Regions from separate parts of the Flavonifractor sp. DFI.6.63 genome, predicted to be linked through region 1. Evidence: a T-box and tRNA genes for the amino acid it is inferred to sense, from the RefSeq annotation. Region 1 holds a T-box; the other regions hold tRNA genes.
What was found. A T-box is a leader RNA that pairs with one kind of tRNA and senses whether it is charged. The one in region 1 lies ahead of NE547_RS08445 (glycine--tRNA ligase), so its partner is inferred to be a tRNA-Gly.

Region 1 (3,263 bases):
CTCTCCACCGAGATCCCCTTCTCGCCCAGCTCCACCGACCGCAGGAAGCTTTGGGACAGTCCGCACTGGTTGGCCAGCCGATTCGTGGTCCATCCTTTCGTCTCCCGGAGCGCGGCGATGCGCTTTCCTATCTCCATAAAAATACCTCGTCCCGTTTTTGTTATAACAATAGCAAAAACCGAAGGCTATATTTACATCTATAATAATTTATATTATATTTATAAATATATTCTCAAGGAGATGAGGGCAAATGGATCGGAAAACCGCGGAACAGAGGCGCTCCCTGGCACAAACAGAGGACCTGGACCGGTTAAAGGGCCAGTACCAATGTGTCAGCGACTCCGTGCTGCTCAAGTGGATGCAGGCCGTCACCGGGACCCATCGGGAGGCCATGGCGGCGGTGCTGCGGGAGCGGGGGCATACGGTATGAGCCGGCGCGGCCCATCCGGGCGGCACGGACGCCCGCGGAACAACCGGAAGCCGCCGGACACAGCTGTGTCCTGCGGCTTCCGGTTGTTTTCAGAACTTCACACGCTCGGCGATATAGGCCTTGACCTGATCGATGGGGATCCGGACCTGCTCCATGGTGTCCCGCTCCCGGACGGTGACGCAGTGGTCGGCCTCGGTCTTGTCGTCCCCCACGGTCTGGAAGTCCACCGTAATGCAGAAGGGCGTGCCGATCTCGTCCTGGCGGCGGTAGCGCTTGCCGATGGAGCCGGCCTCGTCGTAGTCCACCATAAAGTCGCGGGCCAGCGCATCCCGCAGCTCCAGCGCCTTCTCCCCCAGCTTCTTGGACAGGGGCAGCACGGCGCATTTGAAGGGGGCCAGGGCCGGATGGAAGCGCATGACGGTGCGCACGTCGTTCTTCTCGGCGTCCACGACCTCCTCGTCGTAGGCTTCCACCAGAAACGCCAGCGTGACCCGGTCGGCGCCCAGGGAGGGCTCGATCACGTAGGGGATATAGTGCTCGTTCTTCTCCTGGTCGAAGTAGGTCAGGTCCTTGCCGGAGTGCTCCTGATGCTGCTTCAGGTCATAGTCCGTGCGGTCGGCCACGCCCCAAAGCTCGCCCCAGCCGAAGGGGAATAAAAACTCAAAGTCGGTGGTCGCCTTGGAATAGAAGGCCAGCTCCTCCGGCTCGTGGTCCCGCAGGCGCAGGTCCTCGTCCTTGATGCCCAGGTTCAGCAGCCACTGATGGCAGAACTCCCGCCAGTAGGAGAACCACTCCAGGTCGGTGCCCGGCTGGCAGAAGAACTCCAGCTCCATCTGCTCGAACTCCCGGATGCGGAAGATAAAGTTGCCCGGGGTGATCTCGTTGCGGAAGGACTTGCCCACCTGGCACACGCCGAAGGGCAGCTTTTTCCGGGTGGTGCGCTGGATGGCCGGGAAGTTGACAAAGATGCCCTGGGCCGTCTCGGGGCGCAGATAGACCTCGGTGCTGCTGTCCTCGGTGACGCCCTGGTGGGTCTTGAACATGAGGTTAAACTTGCGGATATCGGTAAAATCGCTCTTGCCGCAGCCGGGACAGGTAACGCCGTTGTCCCGGATAAAGGCCACCAGCTCGTCCTGGGTCATGGCTTCCACGTTCACGTCGGTACGGGCGTTCTCCGCGCACCAGTTCTCGATGAGCTTGTCGGCCCGGTGGCGCATTTTGCAGGCCTTGCAGTCGATCAGCGGGTCGTTGAAGGTGGAGACGTGGCCGGAGGCCACCCACACCTCGGGATTCATGAGGATGGCGGCGTCCAGGCCCACGTTGCAGGGGCTCTCCTGGACAAACTTTTTCCACCAGGCGCGCTTGACGTTGTTCTTCAGCTCCACGCCCAGGGGGCCGTAATCCCAGGAATTGGCCAGCCCGCCGTAAATCTCGCTGCCCGGATAGACGAACCCCCGCCCCTTGCAGAGGTTGACGACCTGCTCCATGGTCTTTTCCGTATTTTTCATCGAAACACACTCCTTTATGGTAATTTCTGCGCAAAACAAAACGCCCTGAGCATCTGCTCAGGGCGAACGTTGTCCGCGGTGCCACCTGAATTCGGGATTTCCGGGGAAATCCCGCGCTCTTGCCCGGTAACGGCGGGTCCGGCGGGGCATTTCCGCCCCGCGGCTCGCGGGCGCCTTCCCGCCGGTTCCCGCAGAGCCTCGCACCGCCCGGCTCCTCTCTGAAACGGGTCCCGGGGTACTCCTCCCGGTCCTTGCCTTTCCTTCGTGAGGGGTATTGTATCACCTTTTCCCCGGAGCGTCAAGCAAAACCCTCCGGGCAGGCGGGGCGCATCAGCTCAGCAGCAGGTCGATATCCGCCACGTCCAGGCCGCTCTGCAGCGCCAGATCGATCCCGTATCCGATCACCTTGGCCAGGTCGCCGACCTGGGTATCCACCTCCCGGGGGGTGACGATCAGGTTCTCCCCCGCCCCGGACAGGGCCGCCGGGTCCAGGTCCTCCCGGCCCGCCTCGCTCAGCAGGTCGCAGGCCAGGGTAGCCGCGTCCACCACCGTGGGCACGCCGATGGCAATGACGGGCACCCCCAGCGTCTCCCGGTTCAGGGCCATACGGTGGTTGCCCACGCCCGAGCCGGGGACGATGCCGGTATCGGAGAGCTGCACCGTCCGCCCCACCCGGCGCAGGCTCCGGGACGCCAAAGCGTCCACCGCCAGCACACAGGCCGGGCGGGTCTTTTCCACCACGGCGGAAATAAGTTCCCCGCTCTCCATGCCGGTGGTGCCCAGCACCCCCGCCGCCAGGGCGGACACGGGCCGGAACGCGCCGAACTGCTCCGGGACCCGCTCTACCAGATGGCGGGTGACCAGGGTGTGGTCGGCGGCCTTGGGGCCGATCCCGTCCGGCGTGATGGCCCGGTTGCCCAGGCCCGCCACCAGCACCGCATCCCCCTCCTTCAGGTCCAGCAGGCCGCGCAGCTCCGCCGCCAGCGCCCGGGCCGCCCGTGGAAACGCGTCCTCCTCCCGGCGCAGCAGGCCATCCAGCTCCACCGTGATATAGGTCCCCACCGGCTTGCCCAGGGCCTGGGCGCCGCTTTCGTCCAGGATACGCACAGTCGTGACCTTGTAGCCCTCCCGCACGCTGTCCCTGGCCTGCACGCCTCTGAGCTGCGTGGTCTCCCCCGCCTGCTCCTGCCAGAGCTGTGTGGCCTCCACCGCCAGGTCTGTCCGCCGTTTCAACATGTGCAGTACTCCTTTCGCGGCACAAGATATGGTGCCGTCTTGCCGATTTGGTACTATTTTTTGCCCAAGCGCAGGTCCTATGCAAAAAA
Region 2 (3,263 bases), on a different contig from region 1:
AACATGGCAGACAGTATCATCCGCGTTCTGGCAAAGGACGCGCCCGTCAAGGCCTCGGCCATCACCGCAAGAGACATGGTGGAGCGTGCCCGGCAGATCCACAGGACCCTGCCCGTGGCCACCGCCGCGCTGGGCCGCGCCCTCATGGCCTGTTCCATGATGGGAAATCAGCTCAAAGAGGAGAAGGGCTCCGTCACCCTACAGATCAAGGGCGCGGGCCCCCTGGGACGGATCACCGTGGTATCCGACAGCTCCGGAAACGCCCGGGGGTATGTGCAGAATCCCCAGGTGGATCTGCCCCTCAAGGGGCCGGCCAAACTGGATGTGGGCTCCGCCGTGGGGCTTCCCGGCGCTTTGACCGTCATCAAGGACCTGCAGATGAAAGAGCCCTATGTGGGCACGGTCCCTCTGGTCTCCGGGGAGATCGCCGAGGATGTGACCTCCTACTTCGCGGAAAGCGAACAGATCCCAACGGCCTGCGCGCTGGGCGTGCTGGTGGAGGTCGACCAGAGCGTGCTGTGCGCCGGGGGATATCTGATCCAGCTGCTGCCCGGCGCGGACGATGGAGTGATCAGCGCCATTGAGCAGGGCATCCAGACGGTGGGGCCCGTCACAGAGGCCCTGCGCTCCGGCGCCGACGCGCGGGCGCTGCTGGAGCAGGTGCTGGGGGCGTTCGAGCTGGAGGTGCTCGCGCAGGAGCCGGTGGAGTACCGCTGCTATTGCAGCCGGGACCGGGTGACCCGGGCCCTGATCAGTATGGGCCGGGAGGAGCTGGAGGCGCTGATCCGGGAGCAGGGGAAGGCGGAGCTGACGTGTCAGTTCTGCGATCAGGCGTACCACTATTCCCGGGAAGCGCTGGAGGCGCTGCTGGCGTCTCTGTAAGAGACGCCAGCAAAAAATGTGGGAAAAGTGATTTTAGTGGTTGACAAGAGTGGGAGGTTTTAGTATAATAACCTTCGCTGCTTGAGTTTGAGCACGGACAAGGGAGCATAGCTCAGCTGGGAGAGCGCATGCCTTACAAGCATGATGTCACAGGTTCGAGCCCTGTTGTTCCCACCAGCCGCATTGCGGTTCCCCAAACCCCCTACCGTCTGGCGCGGTAGTTCAGTTGGTTAGAACGCCGGCCTGTCACGCCGGAGGTCGAGGGTTCAAGTCCCTTCCGCGTCGCCATTCGCCTCTGTAGCTCAGTTGGTAGAGCAGGGGACTGAAAATCCCCGTGTCGCTGGTTCGATTCCGGCCGGAGGCACCATTCTCCGGCGGATGCCTGTGGGCGTCCGCCGGGGAAGACAGTTTCATAGGTATCAAATGCGTGCCTTGGGCATAAGATGTGCTGTTGACACGCAGGTGTAGCTCATCTGGTAGAGCGCCACCTTGCCAAGGTGGAGGTAGCGAGTTCGAGCCTCGTCACCTGCTCCAGACAAATGATAACAGGAGCAAAGAATTGCTCCTGTTATCCATAGGGCGACATAGCCAAGTGGTAAGGCAGAGCTCTGCAAAAGCTCCACCCCCAGTTCGAATCTGGGTGTCGCCTCCAAAAAGAAACACCAGCCAACGGCTGGTGTTTCTTTTTGGATACCTGGGGATAGTTCAATGCTCGGGCGAAGTGAATTCGCTTTGCGCCAAGGGTTTGCGCCAGCGGCGCAGAAGCGCCGCCCCGCCGCGCGGGTCCCGATCCGGTCTCAGTTTGCCGAAAAAGGCCTCTGGCCTTTTTCGACCGAGGGATGCATGACGGACAGGGCTCGATTCTTGCAGAAAAGTCGCCCTGTCCGTCATGAAAGGTGTCATTTCCGACGCACGTGTCGCCGGAAATGACGGAACTTCCTTTCCTTCCGTCGTCTGCGGACGACTCAACTCTGCCAGGCTCTTCTCCAGGAGGGTTTTCGGCAGCCTGAAACGAAAAGACACACCGAATGGTGTGTCTTTTCGTTTGGAGGCGGCGCAGAAGGAAAGCCTGCCCGGGCCGTAAGCTTGCTGCTTGACAAACCAAAAAGATGTGGTATCATCTGATTTGGTTGATGCTACATCTTTTTGACGTGAGGCGGCAATGGATATTACCAAAAGAAAAATTACAAAAATTGCGCGGGAAGTCGGCAAATTTACAGTCCGTACCCTTCGGGAAGACGGGATCGGTACCGCGGAATTCGATGTGCTCCATGCGATCCGTAAGAATCCCGGCATTACACAGGCGGGCGTGTGCAGGATCGTCGGGATCGACAAAGGGGCCGTCGCAAGACAGACGGCCAATCTGGAGGCGAAGGGGTATCTGATCCGGAAAGAGAATCCCAACGACGGACGGAGCCAGCTGCTGTTTGCCACAGAAAAAGCGGAAGGATTGAAACATTCCAAAGCGCATGTGGAGGCGCTGTTTTACGAGTGGCTGCTGCAGCCGCTGCCGGAGGCGGAAAAACAGGAATTTGCACGGCTTCTGGACAGACTGTACCGGCGGTGTAAAGCAGAGAGCAGGGCGGATTTTCCGGAAATGAATCAAAGAATGAAAGGGTGCCGGCCGGATGAAGCATAGCAAGCGGAAAAGACTCTCCCAGGCGATGCTGTTTATTCTTCTGTTCGGCATTGTCAGCCTGTTTTCGGATATGACCCACGAGGGGGCATCCAGCATCCGCGGCGCATATCTCTCCCTGCTCGGCGCTTCTGCGGGTACGATCGGATTTGTTTCCGGGCTTGGAGAACTGATAGGCTACTCCATGCGCTATGTATTCGGGAAACTGACGGATCGAACAAAGCAGTACTGGCCCATGACGATTGCGGGCTATCTCCTGGATGTGCTGGCGGTGCCTGCGCTTGCGCTGGTGGGAGAGCACGGATGGATCGGGGCCTGCGCGCTGCTGATCGTTCAGCGGATGGGCAAGGCCATCAAAAAGCCCGCAAAGGATACGATACTGTCCTTTGCCGCCGCACAGGAGGGCGTGGGCAAGAGCTTCGGCATTCAGGAGGTGCTCGACCAGATCGGCGCGTTTCTCGGGCCCGTGCTGCTGTATCTTGTCATGCTCTTCAAGACGGATGGAACTGTGTTTCAGATCTACTCCGCCTGCTTTGCGGTACTGGCGGTCCCCAGTGTGATCACGATCGTCCTGCTGCTGGTAACCAGATACCGATTCCCGAACCCGGAATGCTTTGAGCCGGAAAGCAAAGAGTATGTCCCGTTCAAAATGAAGAAGGAGTTCATCCTCTATATTGCCGGGATCAGTCTCTTTGCCTTTGGATTTATCGACTATTCCATTGTGATCATGCACATCTCCCGCACC
Region 3 (3,263 bases), on a different contig from region 1:
AAAGGCCGGTCCCATATTCCACCGCCGTGCAGACCAGTGCGGAACAGGGAAAGAGCAGAAGCGGGTTTTGCCGTACCGGCTCCGGCAGCAGCAGGATAGCGATGGCCCCCAGACCGTATACCGGACACAGGGGGAGAAAATAGCGGCATTTCCGGTCCCGTTTGGGGTTGCGGGTGAGGCGGGCAAAGGCCACCTCCGTCAGAAAGCCCAGAAAACTATAGATCACAAAATACCAGAACCACAGGATCACGGCGGAGCCTCCGTCCATACGATAGTTGGGTCCACTGGAGATAGCATGGACGGGGCGAAAAAAATCATACGGTGCATTTTTTAGCAAAAAAGGCAGTCCTGGGGAGGGGCGCCAAGGCGGGACGCCGAAAGAGGCGGAAAATCGTCAAATCCCCTATTGCCTGTCCGGGGTGGCATGTGATAAGATAGAAAAAATTCAAAAGGGGACTTGGATCGAAATGCGGCATCTGATCGATTTTGGAGACCTGACGCGGGCGGAGTGGGAAGCGCTGTACCAGCGGTGCAGTGCGATTATGGACCACCCCGCCGATTTTATGGACGCCTGCCGGGGGCGGGTCATGGCCAGCCTGTTTTATGAGCCCTCCACCCGCACCAACTTCTCCTTCCAGGCCGCCATACTCCGGGTGGGCGGCACGGTGTTCGGCTTTGCCGACCCGCGCTCCACCTCCACCGCAAAGGGGGAGACCCTGAAAGACACCATCAAGATGGTCTCCGGCTATGCCGACGTGGTGGTCATGCGCAATCCGAAAGAGGGCGCCGCCAAAGCGGCCTCCCTGTACTCCAACGTACCGGTCATCAACGCCGGGGACGGCGGGCATATGCACCCCACCCAGACCACCGCCGACCTGACCACCATCACCCGCCTTCGGGGGAGCGTGGACGGCCTGTCGGTGGGGCTGTGCGGCGATCTCAAGAACGGGCGCACGGTGCACTCCCTCATCAAGGCCCTGGCCAAGTTTGAGGGCGTGAAGTTTTACCTCATCGCCCCCCGCGAGCTGGCGGTGCCCGAGTATATCCGCGCGTTTATGAAGGAGCGTGGCCTCTGGTTTGTGGAAGTCACCGGATTGGAGACCGTCATTCCCCAGCTGGATGTGCTCTATATGACCCGCATTCAGCGGGAGCGCTTTGTGGACCCGCTGGAATACGAGCGCAACAGGGGGATTTATGTGCTCACCCGCCGCAAGCTGGAGCGGGCCCGGCAGAACCTGCTGGTCATGCATCCGCTGCCCCGGGTGGACGAGATCGCCATCGACGTGGACGACGATCCCAGGGCGGTCTATTTCGAGCAGGCCCGCTACGGCATGTTCGCGCGGATGGCGCTGCTCACAGACCTGGCCAATCAGGAGCGTATGGACCCAGGCGCGGTGGAGATCGGGAAGGGGCCGGTCTGTTCCAACCCCAACTGCATCACCCAGACCGAGCACTACCTTCCGCCCCTGGTCAAACAGAACGGCGGTGTGGACTGCTGCGCCTTCTGCGACGCACAGCTGCGGTAAATCCTTCAAAATCAGGGAAAAGGGCGTTGACAAACCGGCTCGGATGTGCTATTATTCTTTGGCTGACATTCTCTGAGTATCGGCGCCCGTGCGGGTGTAGTTCAATGGTAGAATCCCAGCCTTCCAAGCTGGTCGCGTGGGTTCGATTCCCATCACCCGCTCCATATGCGCCTGTAGCTCAGGTGGATAGAGCAACTGCCTTCTAAGCAGTGGGTCAGGGGTTCGAGTCCCTTCAGGCGTGCCAAAAATGAGGAAATCGGTGTTTTGACCAGGAAACATGCCGCTGGTATGTTTCCTGATCGCCCAAACTCCTGGCGTGGCAAATCCATGGTGGATGTAGTTCAGTTGGTAGAGCATCGGATTGTGGTTCCGAGTGTCGCGGGTTCGAGTCCCGTCATCCACCCCATACAAACTCAAGGCGGAAGGGCCGGAGCGTCCGCTCCGGCCCTTTGCTTTGGAACCTGCTATGTTGGGGTGTAGCCAAGTGGTAAGGCACGGGACTTTGACTCCCGCATTCGCAGGTTCGAGCCCTGCCATCCCAGCCATGTGACTCGTTAGCTCAGTCGGCAGAGCAACTGCCTTTTAAGCAGTGGGTCCGGGGTTCGAATCCCCGACGGGTCACCAAAACAAAAGGACATCCTTACGGATGTCCTTTTGTTTTGGGTCCCGCCGCCCAGAGGCGGCTCCACCCTTCGGTATTTGATAGGCTCGGCGGAAGTGGATTCCGCCTGCGCCAAGGTTTTGCCTGCGGCAAAACGCTTGCGCCGCGCCACCCGGCGCGGCCGCCAGAAGGCGGCTCCGCCCCTGGTATTGACAGGTGAAACGGTTCGGGCAAAGTGAATTCGCCCTGCGCCAAGGCTTTTGCCCTGCGGCCAAGGCGCCGCCGCTGTGGGGCGGCTTGTTAGCTCCTCAATGCCCCGGCACTTAAAGCGTTGGGCTTCGGGGAGCGCGCCGCCTGCGCCCCGATGGTATCTTTATTGACGGTGGAAGTACACTTCGCCGCAGCCATTCCCCGCTTTACTCCGAATGGGCGCGGCGCTTCTGATACCTGAAGTGACCAGCAACGTCAAGGCCACCCCTGAGAGGGGTGGCCTTGACGTTGCTGCCGCTTCCGCGGGTCGCCCTGCTTGGACGCCGGTTCAAACTGGGGCTTGACCGGGCCGGAAAAAACTGCTGTAATAATACTATATGCGGCGGGCTGGACATGCCTGCTGCGAAGGAAGGGATCCGTATGCCAAGAGGAAGAAAGATCAACCCGGCCGCCCTTTATTTCCCGGCTGTGATCCAGGAGAAGCTGAGCTATCTGAAGGACTACCCGCTGACCATTGCCCACGCGCCGGCAGGGTTTGGGAAGACCACTGCGCTGAATCATTTTTTGGAGCAGAACTTGTCTCAGACTACGCCGGTGCTGCGGCATACCTTTCTGGTGCGGCAGGCGGCGGCCTCGTGGAACAGCATCTGCAGGCTGATCGCCCGGGTGGACCAGGGCTGCGCGGAAGAGCTTTCCGCCATCGGCATCCCGAACAGCGATACCGCCGCCGATACGGCGGAGGTGTTGGAAAACCTGGAGTGTCCGCGGGAGACCTATCTGGTGCTGGACAGCTTCGAACTCTCCGGACTGCCGGAGCCGGAGCGGTTTTTGTGGCTGTTGTCCAAGCACGGTGGCGAGAAGCTGCACATCGTGGCCGTAACGCGGGAGCTGGCGGTGAGCCCCATGCTCTCCAATCACCGCATCTA

Region 2: it has a tRNA-Gly gene. The T-box ahead of NE547_RS08445 (glycine--tRNA ligase) is inferred to sense a tRNA for this amino acid. The anticodon was not compared.
Region 3: it has a tRNA-Gly gene. The T-box ahead of NE547_RS08445 (glycine--tRNA ligase) is inferred to sense a tRNA for this amino acid. The anticodon was not compared.

Annotation. Positions count from the first base shown of each region.
Region 1 covers NZ_JANGBE010000012.1:70,016-73,278, forward strand. The annotation lists gene NE547_RS08435 (helix-turn-helix domain-containing protein) at 1-137, opposite strand, end outside; gene NE547_RS08440 (hypothetical protein) at 251-430, shown strand; gene NE547_RS08445 (glycine--tRNA ligase) at 520-1,938, opposite strand; T-box leader at 1,994-2,199, opposite strand; gene gpr (GPR endopeptidase) at 2,269-3,174, opposite strand.
Region 2 covers NZ_JANGBE010000033.1:22,338-25,600, reverse strand. The annotation lists gene hslO (Hsp33 family molecular chaperone HslO) at 4-882, shown strand; tRNA gene NE547_RS14600 (tRNA-Val) at 984-1,059, shown strand; tRNA gene NE547_RS14595 (tRNA-Asp) at 1,094-1,170, shown strand; tRNA gene NE547_RS14590 (tRNA-Phe) at 1,174-1,249, shown strand; tRNA gene NE547_RS14585 (tRNA-Gly) at 1,341-1,416, shown strand; tRNA gene NE547_RS14580 (tRNA-Cys) at 1,461-1,534, shown strand; gene NE547_RS14575 (MarR family winged helix-turn-helix transcriptional regulator) at 2,045-2,521, shown strand; gene NE547_RS14570 (MFS transporter) at 2,511-3,263, shown strand, end outside.
Region 3 covers NZ_JANGBE010000024.1:35,678-38,940, forward strand. The annotation lists gene NE547_RS12550 (putative ABC transporter permease) at 1-250, opposite strand, end outside; gene pyrB (aspartate carbamoyltransferase) at 468-1,526, shown strand; tRNA gene NE547_RS12560 (tRNA-Gly) at 1,617-1,690, shown strand; tRNA gene NE547_RS12565 (tRNA-Arg) at 1,694-1,770, shown strand; tRNA gene NE547_RS12570 (tRNA-His) at 1,857-1,932, shown strand; tRNA gene NE547_RS12575 (tRNA-Gln) at 1,997-2,071, shown strand; tRNA gene NE547_RS12580 (tRNA-Lys) at 2,075-2,150, shown strand; gene NE547_RS12585 (LuxR C-terminal-related transcriptional regulator) at 2,758-3,263, shown strand, end outside.